2 regions of the Simplicispira piscis genome follow, and region 2 is predicted to be linked to the other one. Evidence: predicted binding sites of a transcription regulator. Region 2 holds the regulator's gene; the other holds the start of a gene.
What was found. Region 2 encodes LexA, which represses DNA repair genes until DNA is damaged. Its sites were predicted from a motif close to ACTGTATNNNNATACAGT; they were not measured.
Positions count from the first base shown of each region.

Region 1: recA (recombinase RecA) is a predicted target of LexA. The motif match lies at 802-819, and genes of this name have one in related genera.

Region 1 is NZ_BAAGQN010000022.1:16,554-22,494, forward strand. Features, by position in the region: gene ACYVOC_RS15655 (response regulator) at 1-184, opposite strand, end outside; gene ACYVOC_RS15660 (MarR family winged helix-turn-helix transcriptional regulator) at 241-738, opposite strand; gene recA (recombinase RecA) at 881-2,023, shown strand; gene recX (recombination regulator RecX) at 2,273-2,728, shown strand; gene argC (N-acetyl-gamma-glutamyl-phosphate reductase) at 2,830-3,762, opposite strand; gene sucC (ADP-forming succinate--CoA ligase subunit beta) at 4,017-5,177, shown strand; gene sucD (succinate--CoA ligase subunit alpha) at 5,207-5,941, shown strand, end outside.
Region 2 is NZ_BAAGQN010000028.1:39,471-45,411, reverse strand. Features, by position in the region: gene kdsB (3-deoxy-manno-octulosonate cytidylyltransferase) at 1-45, shown strand, start outside; gene adk (adenylate kinase) at 205-861, shown strand; gene ACYVOC_RS17580 (asparaginase) at 950-1,918, opposite strand; gene lexA (transcriptional repressor LexA) at 2,001-2,675, shown strand; gene ACYVOC_RS17570 (hypothetical protein) at 2,800-3,204, shown strand; gene ACYVOC_RS17565 (D-2-hydroxyacid dehydrogenase family protein) at 3,299-4,306, shown strand; gene ACYVOC_RS17560 (branched-chain amino acid ABC transporter substrate-binding protein) at 4,379-5,509, opposite strand; gene ACYVOC_RS17555 (hypothetical protein) at 5,640-5,825, opposite strand.

The DNA of each region.
Region 1 (5,941 bases), on a different contig from region 2:
CCAGCCCGTGCATGCGCGGCAGGCCCAGGTCCAGGATGAGCAGGTCGAATTCGTTGTTGGTCAGGAGAGCCGCATCGGCCTCGCTGCCGCTGGCCACATGGTCCACCACGGCGCCCGAACTGCGCAGTGTGCGCAAAAGGCCATCGGCCAGCACCTGGTCGTCTTCGGCAATGAGGATGCGCATGCTTGTCTCCTTGTAATGCGTCTGATTTTAGGAGCCTGCCGAGTGCTGTGTGCGGTTCAAAGAGGATTGCTGCCGCTGGCGTAGGTTTCCAGCCCAATGGACACCACCGCAGCCACTTCAGTGCCCACCTCGGCGCGCAGCTCCGCTTCGGCCTGGGCCAGTGCGCTGCGAAAAGCCTCCAGCCATGCCAGCCCTGTGGCAGTGAAGTGCACACGGCGTGCACGTGCATCGTGCGGGTCGGCTGCGCGGCGCACCAGTCCCCAGGCTTCGCACTGGTCCACCAGTGCGCCCATGGACTGCTTGGACATGCCTGCGCGCTCGGCCAGGTCGACCAGCCGGTCGCCGTGCAGCGACAGGTGCCGCGTGATGTGCACGTGGGCCGCGCTCACCTGGTCGCGCGCGGCCAGGTTGGACAGGGCCAGTGGTACCTCCACATTGCGCGCCATCAGCTGCAGCACCCGCGCATCGAAGCGGCGCAGCGCGTCCCCCATCAAGCGGCCCAGGTGTGTCTGGCGCCAGTGGTCGTGGGCGGGGGAGGTGGCTTGCAGAGGCATTGTTATATGGTAAGGCAAACTGACCAAATAATCTGATGATTTCTACCGATGGCTTGGTAGACTACTGTTCAAGCATCCAGTTCATTTGTTGTTGAAACGGTGAGCGGTCTCTTCTAACCTGTTGACCTCCAAGGAGATTTCCATGAACGCACCCATCAGCCGCAGCATGCCCCCCGATGGCGAAAAAGCCAAAGCCCTGGCCGCCGCGCTGGCCCAGATCGAGAAGCAGTTTGGCAAAGGCACCATCATGCGCCTGGGCGAAGGCGAGGTGATCGAGGACATCCAGGTGGTGTCCACCGGCTCGCTGGGCCTCGATGTGGCGTTGGGTGTGGGCGGTCTGCCGCGCGGCCGCGTCGTCGAAATTTATGGGCCTGAGTCCTCGGGCAAGACCACGCTGACGTTGCAAGTCATCGCCGAAATGCAAAAACAGGGCGGCCAGTGCGCGTTCGTCGATGCCGAGCATGCGCTCGACATCCAGTACGCACAAAAGCTGGGCGTCAACCTGCAAGACCTGCTCATTTCGCAGCCCGACACCGGCGAGCAGGCGCTTGAAATCGTGGACAGCCTGGTGCGTTCGGGTGCGGTCGATCTGATCGTCATTGACTCGGTGGCGGCGCTCACGCCCAAGGCCGAAATCGAGGGCGATATGGGCGACAGCCTGCCCGGCCTGCAGGCGCGCCTGATGAGCCAGGCGCTGCGCAAGCTCACCTCGACCATCAAGAAGACCAACTGCATGGTCATCTTCATCAACCAGATCCGCATGAAGATCGGCGTCATGTTCGGTAGCCCTGAAACCACCACTGGCGGCAACGCGCTCAAGTTCTACGCTTCGGTGCGCCTGGACATCCGCCGCACCGGCACCATCAAGAAGGGCGAGGAAGCCATTGGCAACGAAACCCGCGTCAAGGTGGTGAAGAACAAGGTCTCGCCACCATTCAAAACCGCCGAGTTCGACATCCTGTTTGGTGAAGGCATTTCGCGCGAGGGTGAAATCATCGACATGGGGGTGACGGCGCGCATCGTGGAAAAATCCGGCGCCTGGTATGCCTACAACGGTGAAAAAATCGGCCAGGGCCGCGACAATGCACGCGAGTTCCTGCGCGAAAACCGGGCGTTGGCCCATGAGATCGAGAACAAGGTGCGCGAGAGCCTGGGCATCGCACTGCTGCCTGCCGCCTTGCCGGTCGCTGCGCCCTCTGCGGCCGCAGAAGCCTCTGACGCCACCGACGGTGTGGTGCCTGCCCCCGCAGGCCGTGCCCGCAAGGCCGAAGCCAAGGCCGACTGAGTTGCCTTGAACCTAGAAACGGCAGTTGACCGCTTTGTCTCTCTTGCTAAGCCGCATGAAATCGACCGTTGATGGCTTCGATGGTGTTCACCTGATGGGTGAAAGCGCTATGCACTCGCCAGCACCGCGCTCAGGGCGCCATGCGGCGTTGTTCCTCCTTGCGGGCAGGAGCCCGCCGCGTCGTCTCGTCTTGCCTGGCTCCCAGATCACGGCACCGGCGGGCGCATCCAACGGCCGTTTCTAGGTTGCATGGCTGCACCGCCGATCTCCCTGAAAGGCCGCGCGCTGCGCTATTTGGCGGCGCGCGAGCATTCCCGGGCGGAACTGCTGCGCAAGTTGGCACCGCACGCGCAGGAGCCCGGTGAGATCGAGCGCGTGCTCGACGACCTGCAGGCCAAGGGTTTCATCAGCGCGGAGCGGGTGGCTGCATCGCTGGTGCATCGGCGCGCGGGGCGCCTGGGCGACCAACGCATCCGGCAGGAGCTGCAATCCAAGGGGCTGGATGCAGACACCGTGGCGCAGGCGCTGGAGCAGTTGCAGGGCACCGAATTCGCGCGTGCGCAGGCCGTCTGGCAGCGCAAGTTTGGCCAGTCAGCCCCCGATGCCGCAGGCCGCGCGCGGCAAATGCGGTTTTTGCTGGGACGCGGGTTCTCGGCCGCCGTGGTGCGCCGGGCGGTGCAGGGCGCACCGGACGAAGACGCCTAAAGCCACGCTTAAAAAATAGAGTGTTTTAGGCCTCTAACGCTTGCCTGTTAAGCGCAAGCAGCTATCAATATTGAAGTGCACTCGCGGGCTTCGATTGGGAATCAGATCCCCAGCATCAATTTGAGGTTTTGCACTGCTGCGCCGCTGGCACCCTTGCCCAGGTTGTCCAGCCGCGCCACCAGTACAGCTTGGCGGTAGGCCTCGTTGGCGAACACGCGCAGTTCGAGCTGGTTGGTGTTGGCCAGCGTATCGGCGGCCAGTTTGAGGTCTTCGGTGGGCGCAAGCACCTTCACCCATTGCTCGGGTGCATTGGTACGGGCGTAGTGGGCGGCCAGTGCGTCGTGCAGGTCGGCCGCCTGGGGCGTGCCGGGCAGCATGTCCAGGTGCAGCGGTAATTGCACCAGCATGCCCTGGGCAAAATTGCCCACGGCCGGGATGAATATCGGGCGCCGCGTCATGCCCGTGTAGTGCAGGATTTCCGGGATGTGCTTGTGTGCCAGGCCCAGCGCGTAGGCTTCGTAGGGCGGCGCATTGCCGGCCTCGTAGGCTTCGATCATGGGGCGGCCTCCGCCCGAGTAGCCCGAGATGGAAGGCAGTGCCACCGGAAAATCGGGGGGCACCAGGCCTGCATCGACCAGCGGGCGCAGCAGCGCAATGGCGCCCGTGGCGTAGCAACCGGGGTTGCTGACACGGGAGGCTGTGCGCACAGCGTCGAGCTGGCCCGCGCACAGTTCAGGAAACCCAAACACCCAGCCGGGTGCCGTGCGGTGCGCGGTGCTGGCGTCGATCACCTTGATGGTGCGGCCCGTGGTTTTCTCGATGTCGTCCACCAGGGCCACGGTATCGCGTGCGGCGTCGTCGTGCAGGCACAGCACCACCAGGTCGGCCTCGCTGACCAGGGCGCGCTTGGCGGCGGGGTCCTTGCGCAGTTCGGGGGCAATACTCAAAAGCGTGACCTGCGCCATGCCTTGCAGGCGCTCACGGATTTGCAGGCCTGTGGTGCCGGCTTCGCCGTCGATGAAGACTTTGGACATGGGGTGCTCCTGCAGGAAAGGCGTGGTGCAAAAGGCGCTAGGAGTCTGTCGGGCTTGGGGCGTCGAAAGCGATTCGCAGCCGACGATTCCCAAGTCCGGCAGGCTCCTGGAGAAGGCGCGCATACCTTGTAAGTTTTTAAAAAGGCATGGTGCGTCGCAGCATGATACATTTATCGGCTGCCATGTCCCAAGCCCGCCGCCAGACATCTGATGCCATGGTAGTCGGGTGAAATCACTTTCCTGAGAGAGCCCTCATGAAGATTCACGAATACCAAGGCAAGGAAATCTTGCGCAATTTTGGTGTGCCCGTTCCGCGCGGCATTCCCGCATTCACGGTGCAAGAAGCCGTCGAAGCAGCCCAGAAACTGGGCGGCCCCGTGTGGGTCGTCAAGGCCCAGATCCACGCCGGTGGCCGTGGCAAGGGCGGTGGCGTCAAGGTTGCCAAGACCATTGACGACGTCAAGCGCATCGCGGGCGAAATTTTGGGCATGCAGCTCAAGACGCACCAGACCGGCCCTGAAGGCCAGAAGGTCCGCCGCCTGTACATCGAAGACGGCGCCGACATCAAGAACGAGCTGTATGTGTCCCTGGTCACCGACCGTGCCACGCAGAAGGTGGCCCTGATCGCTTCGTCTGAGGGCGGCATGGACATCGAGGAAGTGGCCCACTCCACGCCCGAGAAGATCATCACCGAGATGATCGACCCGCTGACCGGCATCACCGCCGAGCAGAGCAAGAAGGTGGCGGCAGCCATCGGGTTGACCGGCGCTTCCATCGACCAGGCGGTAGACATCTTCGCCAAGATCTACAAGTGCTACATGGAGACCGACGCATCGCTGGTGGAAATCAACCCACTGAACTGCGACTCCAAGGGCAACCTGATGGCGCTGGACGCGAAGTTCAACTTTGACCCCAACGCGCTGTTCCGCCACCCAGAAATCGTGGCCTTCCGCGATCTGGACGAAGAAGACCCCGCCGAAGTCGAAGCCTCCAAGTTCGACCTGGCCTACATCAGTCTGGACGGCAACATCGGCTGCCTGGTGAACGGCGCAGGTCTCGCCATGGCGACCATGGACACCATCAAGCTCTTCGGCGGCGAGCCAGCCAACTTCCTGGATGTCGGCGGTGGCGCCACGGCCGAGAAGGTGACCGAGGCCTTCAAGATCATGCTCGGCAACAAGAACGTCAAGGGCATCCTGGTCAACATCTTCGGCGGCATCATGAAGTGCGACACCATCGCCACCGGCGTGATCACTGCCTGCAAGGCCGTGAACCTGTCCGTGCCACTGGTCGTGCGCATGAAGGGCACCAACGAAGAGCTGGGCAAGAAGCTGCTGGCCGAGTCCGGCCTGCCCATCATCGCGGCCGACACCATGGCCGAAGCCGCGACGAAGATCGTCGCTGCCGTCAAGTAATGACCCGACCAGAACGCTAGGACACGCACATGTCGATTTACATCAACAAAGACACCAAGGTCATCACCCAGGGCATCACGGGCAAGACGGGCCAGTTCCATACCGAAAAGTGCCAGGAATACGCGAACGGCAAGAACTGCTTCGTGGCGGGCGTGAACCCCAAGAAGGCCGGTGAGTCAATCTTCAACATCCCGATCTACGCCTCCGTCAAGGAAGCCGCGAAGCAGACCGGCGCCACCGTGTCGGTGATCTATGTGCCGCCAGCAGGCGCCGCCGCCGCCATCTGGGAGGCTGTCGAAGCCGATCTGGATATGGCGATTTGCATCACCGAAGGCATTCCAGTGCGCGACATGCTCGAAGTGCGCAACAAGATGAAGGCCAAGGAAGCCGCCGGTGGCAAGAAGACGCTGCTGCTGGGCCCCAACTGCCCCGGCATCATCACGCCCGACGAAATCAAGATCGGCATCATGCCCGGCCACATCCACCGCAAGGGCCGCATCGGCGTGGTGTCCCGCTCGGGCACGCTGACGTACGAAGCCGTGGCCATGTTGACCGAAGTGGGTCTGGGCCAGTCCACTGCCGTGGGCATTGGCGGCGACCCGATCAATGGCCTCAAGCACATCGACGTGATGCGCGCTTTCAATGACGATCCTGATACCGACGCTGTCATCATGATTGGCGAAATCGGCGGCCCCGACGAAGCCGAGGCCGCCCTCTGGTGCAAGGCCAACATGAAGAAGCCTATCGTTGGTTTCATCGCCGGC
Region 2 (5,941 bases):
GATACCCCACAAGACCTGGCACGGGTGCGCGCACTGCTGGGCTGAGCACATGCGCCGCCTGCGCGCAGCCGCTCCATCGTGTGTAAGCCAGAGCGAAAGTTGCGCATGCTATCCTTGCCCTCCAAAAAAACACCGCATCCGGGCCGGGCGTAAGCACGCCTGCGACCTGCTGTGCAGCCAGATTCACATAGCGAGAGGATTTCCATGAAACTGATTCTGTTGGGCGCACCAGGCGCCGGCAAAGGTACGCAGGCCACCTTCATCTGCCAGAAGTACGGTATCCCGCAAATCTCCACGGGTGACATGCTGCGCGCTGCCGTCAAGGCGGGTACGCCATTGGGCCTGAAGGCCAAAGCGGTCATGGAGTCGGGTGGGCTGGTCAGCGACGACCTCATCATCGGCCTGGTCAAGGAACGCATTGCCGAGCCCGATTGCGCCAAGGGCTTCCTGTTCGATGGCTTCCCGCGCACCATACCGCAGGCCGACGCCATGAAGGAAGCCGGTGTCAAGCTGGACTACGTGCTGGAGATCGATGTGCCCTTTGACGCCATCATCGAACGCATGAGTGGCCGCCGCTCGCACCCCGGCAGCGGTCGCACCTACCACGTCAAGTTCAATCCGCCCAAAGTGGCAGGCAAGGACGACGCAACGGGCGAGGATCTGATCCAGCGCGACGACGACAAGGAAGAAACCGTGAAGAAGCGCCTGGAGGTCTACAGCGCCCAGACACGCCCTCTCGTCGATTACTACTCAGGCTGGGCGACCCAGGACCCCGCCAACGCCCCCCAATACCGCGCCATCAGCGGTACCGGCAGCGTGGAAGAAATCACCGCCCGCGCAATGGCCGCACTGGCAGGCTGAGCGCCATTCCTGTAGGCCCGCACGCGAGCCCCAGCACAACGCCCCGCATGCGGGGCGTTGGCGTTTCTGGGCTTCAACCCATCGGCAATCAGGCCGGAACGCCGCCGCCGAGCAGTTCCAGCATCAGTGATACGCGGGCCTTTACCGGGCTGAGCCCATGGCCCAGTGGCAAAGAAGCCCCGGCACGCGGCAGCACCTGACCCTCGGTACAGCGCGTTGTCACACGCACGGCTACGCCTGCGGTCTGCGCATGTTCCAGAGCGGCCTGCAAGTTATGGTGCAGGCTGCCATTTCCAGTGGCGGCGACTACCAAGCCCTGCACGCCGTCGCCCACCAGAGCGTCCACCGTGGCACCACGGGCGCCAGCGTAATTCATGACGATCTCTACACGCGGCCAAGGCGCACCGTTAGCTATCTTTTCAAGAGCTGATTGCGCCCATCCCATAAGCGCTATAGGCCTATTTTGTGCCCATCGCACATGCCCTTCCTCGATCCAGCCCAGAGGGCCTGTTTCGTCGGAACCAAACGCATCCACCCGGTAGGGATGGACCTTTCGCACCTGTCGCGCACCATGTACCACCCCAGCGCACACGGCCAGTACGCCGCAGGCTCCCGGCGCCGTGGCCAAGGCCATGGCATCCAGCAGGTTTTGCGGCCCGTCCGGAGCCATAGCGGTGGCAGGGCGCATAGCACAGGTCAGCACCACCGGCTTGGCGGCATCCAGCACCGAGTGCAGAAACCAAGCCGTCTCTTCCAGGGTATCCGTACCGTGGGTGATCACGATGGCGCGCACCGTTTCGTCGGCCAGATAGCGGCGGCACCGGATCGCAAGGTCAGCCCAGACCGAAAACTCCATGTCCTTGCTATCGATCTGCGCGACCTGCTCCACCTGCAGCGGCCCCTGGGCCGCCTGCACCAGTCCGGGCACAGCCTCCAGCAGTTCCTGCACATCCACCTGTCCCGCCACATACCCAATGTTGTCACCCGCTACAGACGCTTTGCCTGCGATGGTTCCGCCTGTGCCCAAAACAACGATTTTTCCTGCGCTCACTTGCATCCCCTGAAAAACTGGTTAAAAATACAGCTACTGGATTAAAAAACAGTTTCAATCCTTTTTCTCGTCCTTTGTGGAACCTGCCATGCTCAACGTCCCCAAGCTCACGGCCCGCCAGCAGCAGATTCTGGATCTGATCCAAACTGCCATTTCACGCACCGGCGCCCCCCCCACACGCGCCGAAATCGCCACCGAACTGGGTTTCAAATCGGCCAACGCCGCTGAAGAACACCTCCAGGCCTTGGCGCGCAAGGGTGTGATCGAACTGGTCAGCGGCACTTCGCGCGGCATTCGCTTGTGCGGCGAGACGGTGCGCTCCATCAATGCCGCTCGCGGCACACAATACAGCCTGCCTATTCCCGGCCTGTCACAACTCATGCTGCCCCTGGTAGGTCGGGTAGCCGCTGGCTCGCCCATTCTCGCGCAGGAACATGTGGAACAGACCTATTGTGTTGAAGACAGCCTGTTCCAGCACAAGCCTGACTACCTGCTCAAAGTACGCGGCATGTCGATGCGCGACATTGGCATCATGGATGGGGACTTGCTGGCCGTGAAAATTGCACATGAGGCGCGCAACGGCCAGATCGTCGTGGCCCGCTTGGGCGACGATGTCACGGTCAAGCGCCTGCGGCGTACGGCCCACGCCATCGAATTGCTGCCAGAGAATCCCGATTACCCAGTCATCGTCGTCGAACCCGGCGAGCCTTTTGCCATCGAAGGGCTCGCTGTCGGCCTGATCCGCAACACCATGCTCATGTAGCAGCGTACGCACCGCCGCAGGTGGCGGGCGTTTGGCAGGCCTCCATTCATGCCTGCCAGCCCTGCTGGCGGTGCATTTTTTGCAATCCTGCCTGTGTTCAACCTCTGACCTCTGGAGTTTTCACATGGGAATTGCCCTGCTGGCTGCGGCCACCCTCACCCATCCTTTGACGGCCTTGCACCGCTGGTGGAGTACCCGGCGCAACACGCCAGGCCTGCAAAACCTCACGCTCAGTAATGCGCAGCAACCGCTGCACCCACTGCTGCCTTTGCACACCTCCACAAGCCCCGTCAGACTGCAACATCAGGGTCTGAATGAGTCTTTGCGCCACAGCACCATCGCAGCGCGCAAAGTCCACAAACCCTCAGCACGCCCTCTGCGGCCCCTGCCCCGCACCAGCGACGCCCATGCGCCCTTGCGCGTGCTGCGCAGCCACACCAGCGCCTGCGGGCGCATGGCAATTTCCGGGCGTATGGCCGATGTATGCGCTGAACTTGACCGACTGGCCGCCAGCGAGAACCAGCACTAACGCCTGCCCATTCCTGCTCCGCATGCTTTGACCTCGGAGCAGCCTTACGTGTTGTTGCCGGCGAACCGCCATGGAGCCAAGGCACAATGGCGGGATGAATATCGTGATCCTCGATGATTACCAGGATGCCGTGCGCAAGCTCCACTGCGCCACACGCTTGGACGCTTATTCCGCCAAGGTCTATACCAACACCGTCAAAGGCTTGGGACAGCTGTCGGTGCGCTTGAAAGATGCCGACGTGATCGTGCTGGTGCGTGAGCGCACGCATATTTCACGACAGTTGATCGAGAAACTCCCCCGTCTGAAACTGATCGCTCAGACTGGCAAGGTCGGCAGCCATATCGATGTGGGCGCCTGCACCGAACGCGGCATTGCCGTGGCCGAGGGTGTGGGTTCCCCGGTGGCGCCTGCTGAACTGACCTGGGCACTCACCATGGCGGCCATGCGGCGGCTTCCCCAGTACATAGCCAACCTCAAACATGGAGCCTGGCAGCAATCGGGCCTGAAGGCGGCAGGAATGCCACCCAATTTCGGTGTTGGCAACGTATTGCGCGGCAAAACTTTGGGCATCTGGGGATATGGCCGCATCGGCCAGCTCGTCGCCAGTTACGGCAAGGCCTTTGGTATGAATGTGCGCATCTGGGGAAGCGATGCATCGCGCGTCCAGGCCCTGACGGATGGGTACCAGGTCGCTTCCACCTGTCACGAATTTTTTGCGCAATGCGACGTGATTTCATTGCACTTGCGCCTGACCGATGAAACCCGGGGAGTCGTTACGCTGGAAACCCTCTCGTGTATGAAGCCCACGTCTCTGCTGGTCAATACGTCGCGCGCAGAACTCATCGAACCCGATGCCCTGATCGCCGCACTCAACCGTGGGCGCCCCGGTATGGCTGCGGTCGATGTTTTCGAGAGCGAGCCTATTTTGCAAGGCCATGCCTTGCTGCGCCTGGAGAACTGCATCTGCACACCGCATATTGGGTATGTCGAGCAGGAGAGCTATGAGCTGTATTTCGGTGCAGCTTTCGATAACGTGGTGAATTTCATTAAAGGTACACCCACAAATATCGTGAACCCTGGCGCACTACAGGTCAGGCGCTGAAATAAAAAAGGCTTCCCAAAGGAAGCCTTTTTTGCGTGCACTGGCCTAAACCAGCGCAAACCTGACCACGGATCAGTTCAATGCAGTCTTCTTGCCGTCAACATACTTGTACAGCGTGATGGCAGGGTTCTTCATTTCGCCATTGGATTCAAAGGCAATATTGGCGGTCACGCCCTTGAAATTGGACTTCGCAAGTTCAGGCGTGTAAACCTTGGGATCCACAGAGTCGGCGCGTTTCATAGCGTCAACCAGCAGCGTGGTGGCATCGTAGGTGTAGGGGCTGTAAACCTGGAACTGACCTGGGTACTTGGCATCGTAGCGCTTCTTCCACTCTACACCGCCAGGCATCTTGGCCAGCGACGCGCCACCTTCAGCGCAAATCACGTTGGTCAGGGTTTTAGCGCCTGCAGCCAACTTGGCGATTTCTGAAGTGCACACACCGTCACCACCGAAATACTTCGTGTTGGCCATGCCCAACTGCTCCATCTGGCGCAGCATAGGGCCAGCCTGGGGGTCCATGCCGCCGAAGAAGATGCCATCGGGATTCTTGGCCTTGATGGCCGTCAGAATCGCCATGAAGTCGGTGGCCTTGTCGGTGGTGAATTGCTCATCGACAACCTTCATGCCCAATTCAGCAGCCACTTTCTTGAACACATTGGCCACGCCTTGGCCGTAAGCGGTACGGTCATCGACGATGGCAACCGTCTTCAGCTTGAGCACGTCATGGGCATAAGCTGCCAGTCCAGCGCCCAGGGCGTTGTCATTGGAGATGATGCGGAACGTGGTCTTGTAGCCAGGCTTCGTCAGGGTGGGGTTGGTTGCAGCGCCCGTGACCATGGGAATACCGCAATCGTTATAGACCTTGGATGCAGGAATGGTAGTACCCGAGTTCAGGTGGCCCACCACGCCAACGACCTTGGAGTCGCACAGCTTCTGCGCAGCAGCGGTGCCCTGCTTGGGGTCAGCTGCGTCGTCTTCGGCCTGCAGTTCAAACTTGATCTTCTTGCCACCGATCGTGACGCCCTTGGCATTGATGTCTTCAATAGCCATGCGCGCGCCGTTTTCGTTGTCCTTGCCGTAGTGGGCTTGGGCGCCGGAAACCGGTGCCACGTGACCGATCTTGACCACCTGTTCTTGTGCAGAGGCCAATCCGGTGACAGCCGCGATAGCAGCAACTACGGTCAGTTTCAACTTCAATTGCATAGGAATCTCCAGTAAAGATAAACGCTGAGATTATTCTTGTTTCTCAACGCAGGGGAACATACCGCAATTTACGCCACAAGGCATTAGGGAACACGATGAAATGCAGAAGAATTAATCATCGAAAACCCTGTCAACGCAGCGCAGTGGTTGGTGATCCGCTGGCCAGTTCGTCGGCTACCGCCTCGTAAACAGAGTGGCGCACGACCGACTCGATTTCTTCACGCAGACGCGGCAGTACGGAGCGCGTCTGCTCCTGCACCACCAAGGCAATCGCGTCGCGCAGACGCTGCTCCAGCATCACATCGACACGTTGCATGACGCGGTGCACCATCATCTCTTCAAACCCATCCGCCAACACACGAGCCGGCCGGGCTGTCGCAGACCCGCCCCCTGCTTCTTGCACGACAGGAGACGTTTTTTGGAGCTCCCTTG